3 regions of the Arthrobacter sp. JUb119 genome follow, and region 1 is predicted to be linked to each of the others. Evidence: riboswitches for the same ligand, from Rfam matches in the RefSeq annotation. Region 1 holds a riboswitch; each other region holds the start of a gene.
The links. Region 1 has a riboswitch for S-adenosylmethionine ahead of M2368_RS07755 (bifunctional o-acetylhomoserine/o-acetylserine sulfhydrylase). Riboswitches for the same ligand answer to the same signal wherever they lie in the genome.
Positions count from the first base shown of each region.

Region 1 (4,182 bases):
TGGCGTTCAATGCGCAGCGACAAGGTTTCCAGGCCCTGTGCGATCAAGAACGCGTTGAACGGCGCAACCGAGGAACCCAAATCGCGCAGCAACTGCACGCGGGCCTTGAGGATGTAGGCCAGATTGGCGCCCAGGATGCCGTTGACACCCAGGTCGCGGGCGAAGACCAGGCCGTTGTAGGACTCGTCCGGGGTGTTGAAGCCCGGGAAGCGGTCGGCGTCCTTGGCGAAGTCGAAGTTGCCCGAGTCCACGATGACACCGGCAATGGCACTGCCGTGTCCGCCGAGGAACTTGGTGGCTGAATGGATCACGATATCCGCGCCCCACTCGATCGGGCGGATCAAGTACGGGGTGGCCAGGGTGTTGTCCACCAGCAGCGGCACGCCAGCTTCGTGGGCGATCGCCGAGATGCCCTCGATGTCCAGGACGTCCTGTCGCGGATTGGAGATGGTTTCCCCGAAGAAGGCCTTGGTGTTCGGACGCACCGCGGCGCGCCAATCATCCAGGTTGTCCGGGTCGGAAACGAAGGTGACCTCGATGCCCAGGCGCTTGAGCGTGTGCTTGAGCAGGTTCTGGGTTCCGCCGTACAGGCTGGGGCTGGCCACCAGGTGGTCGCCGGCTTCGGCCAAATTCAAGATGGCGAAAGTGGTGGCAGCCTGTCCCGAGGAGAGCAGCAGTGCTCCAACGCCGCCCTCCAGGTCAGCGATGCGGGTTTCCACCGCGTCGGTGGTCGGGTTGCCGATACGGGTGTAGATCGGCTCCAGTTCCTGCAGCGCGAAACGTGCAGCAGCGCTCTGGGCGCTGGGGAAGACGAAAGAGGTGGTTTGGAAAATCGGGAGAGCCCGTGCCCCGGTCGTCGGATCCGGGGTCTGGCCGGAGTGGATCTGACGGGTTTCAAATGACCAGTTATTGCTCATGGTTTCCTCCAAATAGCGTTTCATGACTATGGGGGTACGCCACTGAAAAGACACCGACAGGAAGCACCATATCGTGACGACTTCCAGGGGTAACCCGCGCTTGTCCTTGATGCCTTGTGCGTTCAAGGGCCAGGTCTTCACCCGGGGCACCCCACCGCGGTTGGAGGGTTGCCGCCCAGTAAGCCGGGGCTTGTTACTGGGACTCATGACCTGGTACCAGTTTGCCCGAAAACCGAAGATCTTTGCAACGCAAGGGCTGGTGATTGGACTCAATCGGTCATATTTCGCGAATATTGCAGGTTCATCGCAGAGTATTCGATAGCATCACGGAACTTAGGTGTGCCTAAGTAGAGACTCGCATCACATGTTGTCATGATGGGCACATGATGAGGCTAGATCACGTAAGTTATGCATGCGGCCCGGACGGGCTGTTGCCAACCGCTGAAAGAATCTCCGAGTCCCTTGGACTGGAATTCGTCAAGGGCGGCGTGCATCCACGATTCGGAACACGCAATGTCATCTTCCCGCTCAAGCATGGCCAGTACCTGGAGGTGGTTGAAGTCCTGAACCACCCGGCCAGCGACAAGGCACCCTTCGGACAGGCGGTTCGCGCCCGTTCGGAGCTCGGCGGCGGCTGGATGGGCTGGTGCGTCTCGGTGGAGGATCTATCCAGTGCCGAGGACCGCTTGGGCCGCAAGTCGGTGCCGGGCAACCGGAAGTTCCCTGATGGCCGCGAACTGACCTGGCAGCAGATTGGCATCAAGGGCCTGATCGCCGATCCGCAGTGCCCGTACCTGATTTCCTGGGATGAAGGATCCGAGGAGCTGCATCCGTCCAAGGCGCTGGAACCTGCCGGCGCCATCAGCCAGATCTCCATCGCCGGCTCGCGTGAACGGGTGCTGGATTGGCTGGGCCAGCCGCAGAACGTCAATTTGGGCGCTGTCACCATGCAATATGAAGCGCCGAATGGCACTCCGGGCATCATGTCGGTTACCTTTGAGACCGAGTCCGGAACCGTGGTGCTGTAAACAGTTCCGCAGAGATCGCAAGTAGGCGGGGACAATGGCGTCCCCACCTACTTTCTTTTCCTTAAGGCCGGTCCAGCCGCTTCCCCAGGACCACGACGTGCTGATCTTCGAAGCCCAGTCGTTCATAGAAATCGATGACGGCAGAGTTCTCCCCGCGGACCATGAGCTGCACCTTGGGCACGCCGCGATCCCGCAGCCACAGGACAGCAGCATCCACCAGCGCCCTTCCCAGGCCGTTGCCCTGCCGGCACGGATCCACCGCAACATAGTAGAGCCAACCTCGGTGGCCATCATGGCCAACCATCGCAGTAGCCATGAGTTGATCGTTCTCAACGATGGACAGCACCGTGGAAGTAGGCTCGGCCAAAGCCCGTCGGGCGTCGGCGAGCGCATCATTCCACGGACGAGTCAGCCCAGTTGCTTCCCACAATTCAACTGCTTGGCGAAGGTCCTCCTCGCGCAGCACGGTAATCTGCATTGGCTCAGCTTACCGGCGCTACTGGCCGATTCCGATGGCCGGCCCGACCAAGGCGTATCCCACGAAGCCGATGGCATCGAGCAGGAAATGCGCGATGACCAGCGGCATCACCCGCCCGTACTTCTGGTATACCCAGCCGAAGACGACGCCCATGAGCATATTGCCGATCATCGGCCCCACCCCCTGGTACAGGTGGTAGCTGCCTCGGATCATCGCAGAACCAATAATGGTGCTCCACAGGCCCAGCTTCAATTTCTTGGCGTAGGTGAACAGGAATCCGAGCATCAGCACTTCTTCGAGGATTGCATGACGTGCAGCCGACAGCAGAAGCACTGGGACGCTCCACCAATAATCGCCAAGATTCGCTGCTGACAGTGCCGTGGTGACGCCCAGTGCCCGTCCAGCGGCATAGACGCCCAGCGTTCCCACTCCCATGGCCAAGAACATCCCCGCCCCGAGCAGTGCGTCCTTGCCCGGCTTGCGCATATCGAAACCGATGTCCCGGATAGTTCGTCCGGTCGTGCGCTTCATCAGGTAGAGCGCCAGCACGACGGGTACCAATGCAAAGAAGATGTCCAGCAGCTGGTAGGAGAAATCAAAGAACTCGCGGGTGCTCAGCGGGTTGTTCAAGGATGTAGTCTGCTCGCGCAGTGGCGCCCGGGTGACCTTATCGGCAAAGCTCAGCAGCGAGTAGACCGCGCTTTGTCCCAACGACAGGGCAAGAACCAAGACGATCTCGAATTTGAGGGTCTTGCGGGTTGCTGTCTGCTTAACTTGTTCAGCGTTCACGTTTCCGATCATAGGCTGATCTGGCTGTGCGCGTACTGAGCAGCCACGTGGCAAACCTGCGATAGCCTGAGGTTGAGACCACCAGCAAGCTGAACGAGAAGAGTGCGAGTGAGCCGTCCTGCCACCATTGGAGAACTGCAGATTGCCCGTCAGCTCTGCCCCGATCTTTCCTGGGAAGACGCGGCGGTGAACGAAGGCGGACAATTCCACAAGGTGGTCATTGGCAATCCGCAAGCGGTGATTCGCATGGCGCGCACGCCAGCGGCCACGGAACAGATGCCCCGTTCCGTCAAGCTGCTGTCTTTGCTGGAGGGCCAGCTCAACTACCAGATTCCGGTGGCGGTTTCCGAGATCCTGCACGTCGACGGACTCAGCTCCGTGGCCATGTCTTTCATCCCCGGCAGCGCCCATGAACCGCATTACGGGGATCCGAAGGTGCTGGGACAGCTGGTCAAGGATTTGGCCGAGCTGCCGCTGGAGCCGATCAGCGAGCATCTGGCCAAACCGTTTTCATTCCGTGGCGAATGGACCCAGGCCAGGCAGCAGCAATGCTTCGATGCGCTGCCCGAGGAACTGCGAGGGCCTGCTACCGAGCTCTGGGCCCAGCTCGATTTCCTGGCGCAGGTTCCTGCGGGCTTGGTTCATGGCGATTTGGCCGGCCACAACATGCATTGGATCGGCGAGAAACTGGTTGGCATCTTGGACTGGGACCTGGCCGCTGCGTGGGACCCGGCTTTGAACACCGCTTACCTGAGCCTGTGGCATGGGTTGGAAATGGCGGATTTGATTGCTCCCAGCGCCGAGGAAGCATACCGGGCCAAAATCTGGTTGGGCCTGATGAGTCTTGAACGGCTATCGGATACGCTCTCGCGCACCGACAACCCGAAGATGGGCAAGCTCATGCGCAAGATTGGTCCGCGCATCCTCACCGCCGCGCAGACGGTACGGAAGTGAGCTCCTCGCTAACCAT
Region 1 covers NZ_JANUFE010000002.1:371,721-375,902, reverse strand. Annotated here, with positions in the region: gene M2368_RS07755 (bifunctional o-acetylhomoserine/o-acetylserine sulfhydrylase) at 1-917, opposite strand, end outside; SAM riboswitch class IV at 1,009-1,128, opposite strand; gene M2368_RS07750 (VOC family protein) at 1,301-1,945, shown strand; gene M2368_RS07745 (GNAT family acetyltransferase) at 2,007-2,423, opposite strand; gene M2368_RS07740 (CPBP family intramembrane glutamic endopeptidase) at 2,442-3,224, opposite strand; gene M2368_RS07735 (phosphotransferase family protein) at 3,321-4,166, shown strand.

Region 2 (4,182 bases), on a different contig from region 1:
CCGTAGACAACTCGGCTGTATACGTCACGCCCCAGATGATCTGTTCCGAACAGGTGCTCCGCATTTGGCGCTAGCAGTTTGTCAGCCGGCACACCCGTAATTGGGTCTTGTCCAGTAAAGAACGAAGGGAAGAAAGCCCACGCCGCAAATAAGAACAGCGGAATGAGAACCCACCAGGCAGCTAACCAGCGTACTGCTGGATTACGTTGACTGGTTACAGTGCTGGTTGGAACTTGGCGCTGATCTTCATTGGCCACTGATCCAATGTGCTTGGTCAAGAGAGTCATTAGTCCTTCTTTCCTTATGCAACCAGCGAGCGGGTTGACCTGCTTGTCGAAGCGACGATTCGCGGATCAATCTGAGGGTGGATGAGATCTACCAGCAAGTTGACCCCCGTGAAGACAATGGCTGTCAGAAGCACCAGTCCTTGGACCAATGGGATATCCTGCGCGGTAACTGACTGCAAGATCAGCTGGCCTAATCCTGCACGCGAAAACACCGTCTCCGTGATAACCGAACCAGCAAGCAGAGCGCCAATGGTGATACCCGCAATGGCTAGTGCGGCAGGGGCCGCGTTCTTCAAGGTGTGCCTGTAGAAGATCCACGCTTCGCTGGCGCCTTTGGCTCTCAGCACGTCGATGAATGGCTGCCTATTAACTTCCTGCACGCTTTTGATTAGCACCTGGGCGATCGGAGCGCTCAGGTGCACGGCGAGTACGAAGATAGGCACTGCCAGCGACATGAATGAGCCGTCCGGGAACAGTGACATCACTCCGAGCTGCACTGCCAGCAGCTGCAGGAGCACCAGGCCCAACCAGAAAACAGGAATGGACACCATTAGCGGTGGCAGATTCAGCAGCGTCTTGCGCAGTTTTTCGCCCTTGGACAGGCTCGCCGCTGAGGCGATGATCAGGGCGAATACCACCGACAAAACGAATGCGCTGCCAGCCAGAATCAGGGTGGATCCAGCTACTTCACCGATTCGATTCGCTACTTCCGAACCGCTGGACAAGGAATATCCGAGATCTCCGCGAAGCAATCCCAGCAGCTGCGTGAAGTACTGCACGAAGACCGGCTGGTCGTATCCGTAGTACGCCTTCATCTGTGCAATGGTGGCCGGATCCGCGGCTGAGTCAGTGCTCAGGAAGATCGTGACCGGGTCATTCGGCAAGGCCTGCACAGCGATGAAAACCGCCGTGTAGGCCAGCCAAATGACCAATATTGCCTGTCCCAATCGTTTTGCGATGTAAATGCCCATGAGCTCGGTTCCTAGCCGTCGTTCTTCCAAGCACCTTGGAAGATTGGTGCGGTACCGGAAGTGAATTCAACGTTGGCGGAGTTATTGGCCCCATAGACCTGAACTTCGTCCCAAAGAATCAAGGTCAAGGCTTGGTCAAGCACCAGGGTACGCTGTTCTTCTTCCACCAACTTCAGGTGCTCTTCTTCGGTGGTTGCTGACTGCTCTTCGGCGAAAAGCTTGTTCAGTTCAGGATCGGCGCGAAGTGTCTGATTGTTGTTCGCAGTTGCGTAGACCGGGCCCAGTCCGCCGTATGCGAACTGGCGGGTGCCGAAGAACTCCACTTTGTCGTCGACAAGCGCGTTGGTCAGGAAAGTATTGTCCGCCGCGCGGTTGACCAGCTGGACGCCAATCTCTCGCCATTGCTGTTCAATCAGTTCGAACGCTGGCTTGATGACCACGGAGTTATTGGAGGTGGAGACCGTTACTTCCAGTTTCTTTCCGTCCTTCTCGCGAATGCCATCCGCGCCCGGCTTCCAACCGGCTTCATCCAATAATTGCTTGGCCTTTTCTGGGTTGTACGCCAGTTCGGAAGATAGGTCTACGAAACCTGGAGCCTTATGGTTCAGGATCGATCCGGAGATGACGTAGCTATCCGAGAGAACGGTTTCCTTAATGGCCTGGCGGTCGATTGCAATCTGCAGCGCTTGGCGGACTTTGACGTCTTCAAGCTTTCCCGAGCCAACACGTACTGCTGCGTGGTTGGTGGTCAGGTCTACGCCTTCAGCAGCTAACACCTTGCCACCGTTGGTACCCAGCACTTGTTCGTCCACCGGTTGCAAGCCTCGGACGAGATCTACCTGCGCGGACTGAACTGCCCCGGCACGGCTAGCTACCTCAGGAAGGTATTTGATAACCAAGGTATCCAGGTATGCATCGCCCTGGTTAGAGGCAGATTCTGGTGCCCAAGCGTAGTCATCGCGGCTGGTGAAAACCACTTCTTCATCAGGCTTTTCCGATTCAAAGACAAACGGTCCGGAACCAACGATCTTGGAGATCGAGGACTGCGCGGCGTTATCCAGTTCAAGGGTTTTCGGGGACACCAATCCAGCAGTTACTGAAGAAGTCGCCCGAAGGAAATTGGCATCCGGACGCTTGAGCGTGACCTTGACCTTGTTGTCCCCAACGACCTCTGCCGACTTGTAGGCGGCAAAGTCAACGTTCGGTGCAATCTGAGCTTCCTTGATGCCCTGGCCCAGCGCGTCCAGGTTCAGTTTCACGGCTTTGGCATCCAGTTTGGATCCGTCTGAGAAGGTGACTCCGTCGCGAATGGTGAACGTGAACTCGGTCTTGGCATCGTTGGCTTCGAATCCGCTGGCGATCCAGCCAACCAGCTTGCCAGCTTCCACGTCGTAGTAGGTCAGGCGATCAAGGACGGAATTCAGTACGTTGGCCTTCTCATAGAAACGCGCTGCCTGAGTCTGCCAATTGTTGATGGGGGTAACTTCAGCAAAAGTGAAGGTACCGCCTTCTACTGGTTCCCCTGGATCGGCTGCTGCTTCAGCGGCGCCAGTAGTATTGGCGTTGTTTCCGCATGCAGTGAGTGACAAGCCCAGAACGGCAAGGATTGCAGTGGCCTTCAGGCCAAAATGTGCTGTACGCATGGTTACAGATGTCCTCTCGGTTGGTGCCCCGAGGATTACGCATAGATTCCCTGTACGTTCTGCCTTGATTCCGGGACTACCCACGGCGAGTTTCTTCCGGCAGACCGTTGAGAAATTTAGCAATCTCCATCGGTCCTGGCCTTAGCACCGCTCCCGTTTACGGGTGGTTGCTGCGACTTCAACGAGCCAGGTCTCTCGGTCGCTCTGGATGGGGTGTCCGGCTGTACCGGCCGAACAGTTCAAGTCTGCAACCCCTGAATTCAGCAGACAAGCGTTACGTAAGCAGGGGTCATGAAGTCGCAGAACGCGTCCTGAAACAGCCGATACACGTCATGCTGCGCGTCATAAAATGCAATGCGCCGGACATAAAACGCTTTGTGACGCCAACTGTGGACAGATCCATGCGAATCCTTGCTTAATCGGCATTCCCATTCGATGGTTCCGGGAATTACCTCACGTCCTCGCCGGTTGTAGCAGATGCAGACCAACGAGAGGACCCCATGAAGATCGCAATTACCGGTGCCACCGGACAGCTTGGAAATCTAGTCATCGACGCGCTGCTGGCGCGCGGGGCGAATGCCGCTGATCTGGTCGCCATTGGCCGCTCCGAGCAGAAGCTGGAACCACTGGCAGGCAAAGGCCTGGAAACCCGCGTTGCCGATTACAACGCCCAGCCAACTCTCGTGTCCGCACTCGAAGGCATAGACAAGCTGCTGCTGATTTCGGCCAGCGAGGTGGGCCAGCGCGTTGCCCAGCATGAGAACGTCATCAACGCGGCCAAGCACGTGGATGTCTCGCTGATCGCCTACACCTCAATTGCCAACGCCCTGTCCGGCGGCATGAAGCTCGCCGACGAGCACATCGCCACCGAACGGCTGCTGGCCGGATCCGGCATCGACTACGTGCTGTTGCGCAATGGATGGTACATCGAGAACTACACCGACCAGCTGATGGGCTACCTCAACAGCGGCACGGTGCTCGGTGCCGCCGGCGATGGCAAGATCAGCGCTGCCGCCCGTGCAGACTATGCGGATGCCGCTGCGACCGTGCTGCTTTCCGAGGAGGACCAGAACGGCAGGATCTACGAGCTGGGCAGCGATAAGCCATTCACCCTCGCCCAGCTTGCTGGCGCGGTTGGCGCTGCCGCCGGCCAGGACATCGCCTACCAGGAAATGGATCCAGGGCAACTGGAAAAGATCTACGCTGATGCCGGCGTCCCCGGACCGTTCGCGCACATCCTCGTCGATACCGACATGCGCATTCGAGAAGGAGCGCTGGAAG
Region 2 covers NZ_JANUFE010000004.1:109,659-113,840, reverse strand. Annotated here, with positions in the region: gene M2368_RS11985 (ABC transporter permease) at 1-287, opposite strand, end outside; gene M2368_RS11980 (ABC transporter permease) at 302-1,258, opposite strand; gene M2368_RS11975 (ABC transporter substrate-binding protein) at 1,270-2,901, opposite strand; SAM riboswitch class I at 3,025-3,116, opposite strand; gene M2368_RS11970 (NAD(P)H-binding protein) at 3,402-4,182, shown strand, end outside.
Region 2: linked by a shared signal. The riboswitch ahead of M2368_RS11975 (ABC transporter substrate-binding protein) and the one ahead of M2368_RS07755 (bifunctional o-acetylhomoserine/o-acetylserine sulfhydrylase) in region 1 are both predicted to bind S-adenosylmethionine.

Region 3 (4,182 bases), on a different contig from region 1:
GCCGAAGCCGCCGGACTTCAGCGAGATGAAGAAGACCGGGAAATCTCCCTCGCTGAAACCGTCAATCAGTTCCTTGCGCTTTGGGCCAGTGGTGGACCCATCAAGGTATCCGTGCTCAATGCCCAGCTCTTCAGCGACGTCGCGTGCCTTGGCCAAGAAACTGGTGAATTGGCTGAAGACCAGAATCTTATGCCCTTCAGAAACCGCGTCCCCCATGAGTTCGCGCAGCATTTCCAGCTTCGCGCTCGGAGCATCGCCCTCGCCTACCAAGGACGGATCCAAGGCCAGCTGGCGCAGCAAGGTCAGCGATTGGAGAATCTGGAAGCGATTCGAATCAACGTCGTCAACCAGCCCCAGAACTTCTTGCCGCACACGCTGGAAGCGGCGGTCATAAGCTTTGCGGTGCCCCGGCTCCAGTTCGACTTCCAGCACCTGCTCGGTCTTCGCCGGCAACTCTGGAACGACCTGTTCCTTGGTACGGCGCAGCACGAACGGACGCAGTCGGCTCTTCAGGCGCTCCAGGCGCTCCTGGTCTCCGTCGGCAATGGGCTTCTGGTAGTTGTCCTTAAAGGACTTCGCACCGCCCAGCAGGCCTGGTGCAGCCAGTGAGACCAACGCCCACAGTTCCAGCAGGTTGTTTTCCATGGGAGTGCCAGTGACCACGAATTTGCACGGCACTGGCAGCTGCCGGGCCTGCTTGTAGCCTTTGGAGGCATGGTTCTTCAGTTGCTGGGCCTCGTCCATGATCATGACGTTGAATCCGGCGGCTTCAAAATCCTCATAGGCCAGGCGGAAGATCGTGTAGCTGGTAACTACCAATTGGGCGTCACCGATCTGCGACGCCATGCTTTGGCCGCTCTTTCTAGCTGTTGAAGTGATGCCGGTGACTCTCATCTGCGGCGCAAATCGCTGCGCCTCATTGATCCAGTTGCCCACCACCGAGGTAGGAGCCAGCACCAGGAATTTCTGGGCAGGATCCTCGACGCGCGCTTGTTCAAGGCAAGCCAGCAACTGGACGGTCTTGCCCAGACCCATATCGTCGGCAAGGACGCCACCGAGATCATGGGTACGCAAGAAGTTGAGCCAGGATAGGCCGTGGCCCTGATACGGGCGCAGTTCAGCGTTGAACGTTTCCGCTAGCTGGACCGGCTGCATTTCTTCACCGCTTTGCAGCGCCTTCATGGTCTGCAGCCACTGGTTGTGCTGGGCTTCGATAATGCCCAGATCCACCAGTTCTTGCCACCAGTCGATGCTCAACTTATGGATGCGGATCGTATCGCCCTGCACCGTGCCCAGCTCCCCGGCCTCTGATATCAGCTGGCGCAGCTGCGTGAAATCTGCACCATCAATCGGGATCACCGTAAGGTCATCGAGGACGAGATACTCATCTTGCTTGGTCAAGGCCTCCAGCAGCAGTGGGAACGGGACCTTGGTCTCGTCCAGGAGCACTTCCACAGACAAGTCGAACCAGTCCCCCGTGCTTTCGCCGGCTTCGACACTGACAGCGGCCGGGGCGTGGCTGATCCGGTACTTCGGCAGCCTGTTCTGCTCTTCAACGACCACATCGGGATGCTCTGCCAATAGCGGCAATGCGTAGACCAAGAAATCGATGGATTCGGAGGTGCTGAATTCCTTCGGCGGGAAGATTCCTGAAGAGGTCAGTTGCCCCAAGGAAGCCTGCGCGCCGAGCTTGTCCTGCACCGAAGCAGCAATTTCCTTTTCCACGGCATACTGGCGGGGGCCCGCGGAGGCGTACTCCCAGGAATAGCTCACGGTCAGCGGAGTTCGGATGCTCTCCAGGGACAGCTTGAGGCTGGGGCGTGCTGGAACAGGGATGCTGTAGCTGTCATCCTCGCTCTTCAACGGTGCCATCAGGCGCAATCGGTCCAGGTGCTGGCGCTCGAAAAGCTCAACGCCTTCCTGCGGGATGGATTGCGCACCGGATTCAATAAATGTGGCCAGTTCCTTCGTGACCGGTTCAGCGAACCGGGCCAAACCGATTTCCCTGGCCTTCGGCAAGGGGCTGGACGCGTAAGCCAACAAGGTCGGCGGCGTGCCTATGGGCAAGAGGTAGACGTGCTCTTCGCTCGGCCCGCGCAGCTTCCCTTCCATGCTCAGGCCATGTTCACCGCGACGCACATCCACGTGTGCCATGGCTGGTTGCTCGCTGAACTCCACCGGGGCCTTGGCCGTAGAACCGCCGTTGACGATCTGCACTCCAGCTTCACGCAGGGCTTCGAACGCATCCAGCAGGTCCTGGCCTGGAAGATCCATCAAGGAGATCCACTCCTTGGGATCCCACGAATGGCGATAAGTATCTTGTTCAACGTGTTCACGCAACCGGTCCAGTTCAACGACCGCACGACGCTGCTTCTTGGAGAACCGCGTATCAAAAGCAACATTGCGCCAGCTGATCCCGGTTTGGATCCAGGGGCTCTTGGTGCCCTGGCGGGCCGGGCGTGCCTGCAAGGTCAGCGCGTCCTCGCCGCCATAACGCGGTTCGCTTACCACTTTCAGGATCAATCCCAGCGGTTCTTCGGCAACCAGCGGCTCATCGGAAATGACTGGAAGCAGACGGTCAAGGGTACGTTCCCACTGCGGCTTGCTATTGCGTTTCCAAGCGTGGGGATCCACCCCGGAGTCGGAGACGAAAAAGCCCTGGTCTTCTTCGGTGGTGACCTCAATGAGCAAGGCGGCGACATCTTCACAGGACTGAACCCCCGGATGCTTGCCGCAGAAGCTGGTGAAGCTGATATTGCCCTCGGTGATTTCCAATTGGGCCATCACCGATTCACGCAGCACCACACCGGAGATGCGGGTAGATCCCGGTTGCATTACCCGGTTGGCGATCTGCACTTTTCCGGAATCACACAGGAATTGGCCCAGGTTGTATTCGGATTCGGTCACCAAGGTCTGGGCCGCAGAAAGTGTCAGCTGGAATTCCATACTCGCCGTTCATTGTTCGTGCAGTGGGCGCCCGAGAGCTAGATTCCATCTTAGCGAGCCGGAAAGCAAGATGCCCGGTGACGAAAAGTTACTTCTGCCCTTTACCCGCGGGCCCTGCAACCGATAGAAATTAATCACTGAATCACGAGTTCCACTCTTTGAGCCCTGGCTGAGTGGACGGCAACCCTCCTGCGTCATTGTGCGGGGTGCCCCAGGTGAAGATTCGACGCATCTTGAACGCCAAGATGCGTAAGCGATGGCGCCCCTTGCGCCAGAAAGGGGATCAATTCCCCATGACTAATGCAGCATCTGCCCCAACCGTATCCGAAGACCGCGCACAGCGCCTGCAGGAAGCAGGCAAGGGCTGGGGCGAACGAATTTCGGCTGCCCCGCAAAGTGCCCAATTGACTTTCACCGTCGAGGGCGAAGGCTTCGATTCGGTAGCCAGCAACATTGTCTCCGGCAAGCACACCTTCCAGGTCGACGAGCCAGCTGCCCTGGGCGGCAGCGACCTGGCCGCAAGCCCCGTGGAATACGCGCTCGGAGCGCTCATCTCCTGCCAGGTTGTGGTCTACCGCTTGTACGCGCAGAACCTCGGCATCCAGGTGGACGACGTGAAGATCCAGGCCAATGGCCACCTCGATGTCCGCGGACTCTTCGGCATCGACCAGACCATCCGCCCCGGCTTCTCGTCGGTGGATCTGGACATCCGGATTGCCGGACCGGAATCAGCTGAACGCTATGAAGAACTGCGCCGCGCAGTGGATGCACACTGCCCGGTGCTGGACCTCTTCGCCAATCCGGTGCCCGTGACAACCGCGGTAAGCATCGCAGAGACCAACTAGAGTTCGCTGAACTAAAAAGCACCGCGGCGGCCCCCGACTTCAGGGGCCGCCGCGGTGCACTTCTAGCTGAAGCCAACTATTGCCCCAGGAAGTTCAGCAGGACTTTGCCGGAGCGAGCCGAATCCTTGGCCGTTTCGAAGGCTTCAAGCGCATCGGCGACCGGGAACTCGTGGGTTACCGCCTCGGAAACCTGCAGTGAACCGTCGGCCAGGGCAGCAAGCACATGGTCGATTTCGTCGTTGAAGCGGAAGGAACCAACCAGTTCCAGCTCGCGGGTAATAGCCAGCGAAATGAGTGCGGGTTGTTCTCCTGAGGGCAGCAACCCGACCATGACCACTCGACCGCCGCGCACGGCACCGCGCACGGCGGAGGCCAACCCGCGGAAGTTGCC
Region 3 covers NZ_JANUFE010000003.1:180,089-184,270, forward strand. Annotated here, with positions in the region: gene M2368_RS09840 (DEAD/DEAH box helicase) at 1-2,946, opposite strand, end outside; SAM riboswitch class IV at 3,087-3,208, shown strand; gene M2368_RS09845 (OsmC family protein) at 3,240-3,791, shown strand; gene M2368_RS09850 (L-idonate 5-dehydrogenase) at 3,868-4,182, opposite strand, start outside.
Region 3: linked by a shared signal. The riboswitch ahead of M2368_RS09845 (OsmC family protein) and the one ahead of M2368_RS07755 (bifunctional o-acetylhomoserine/o-acetylserine sulfhydrylase) in region 1 are both predicted to bind S-adenosylmethionine.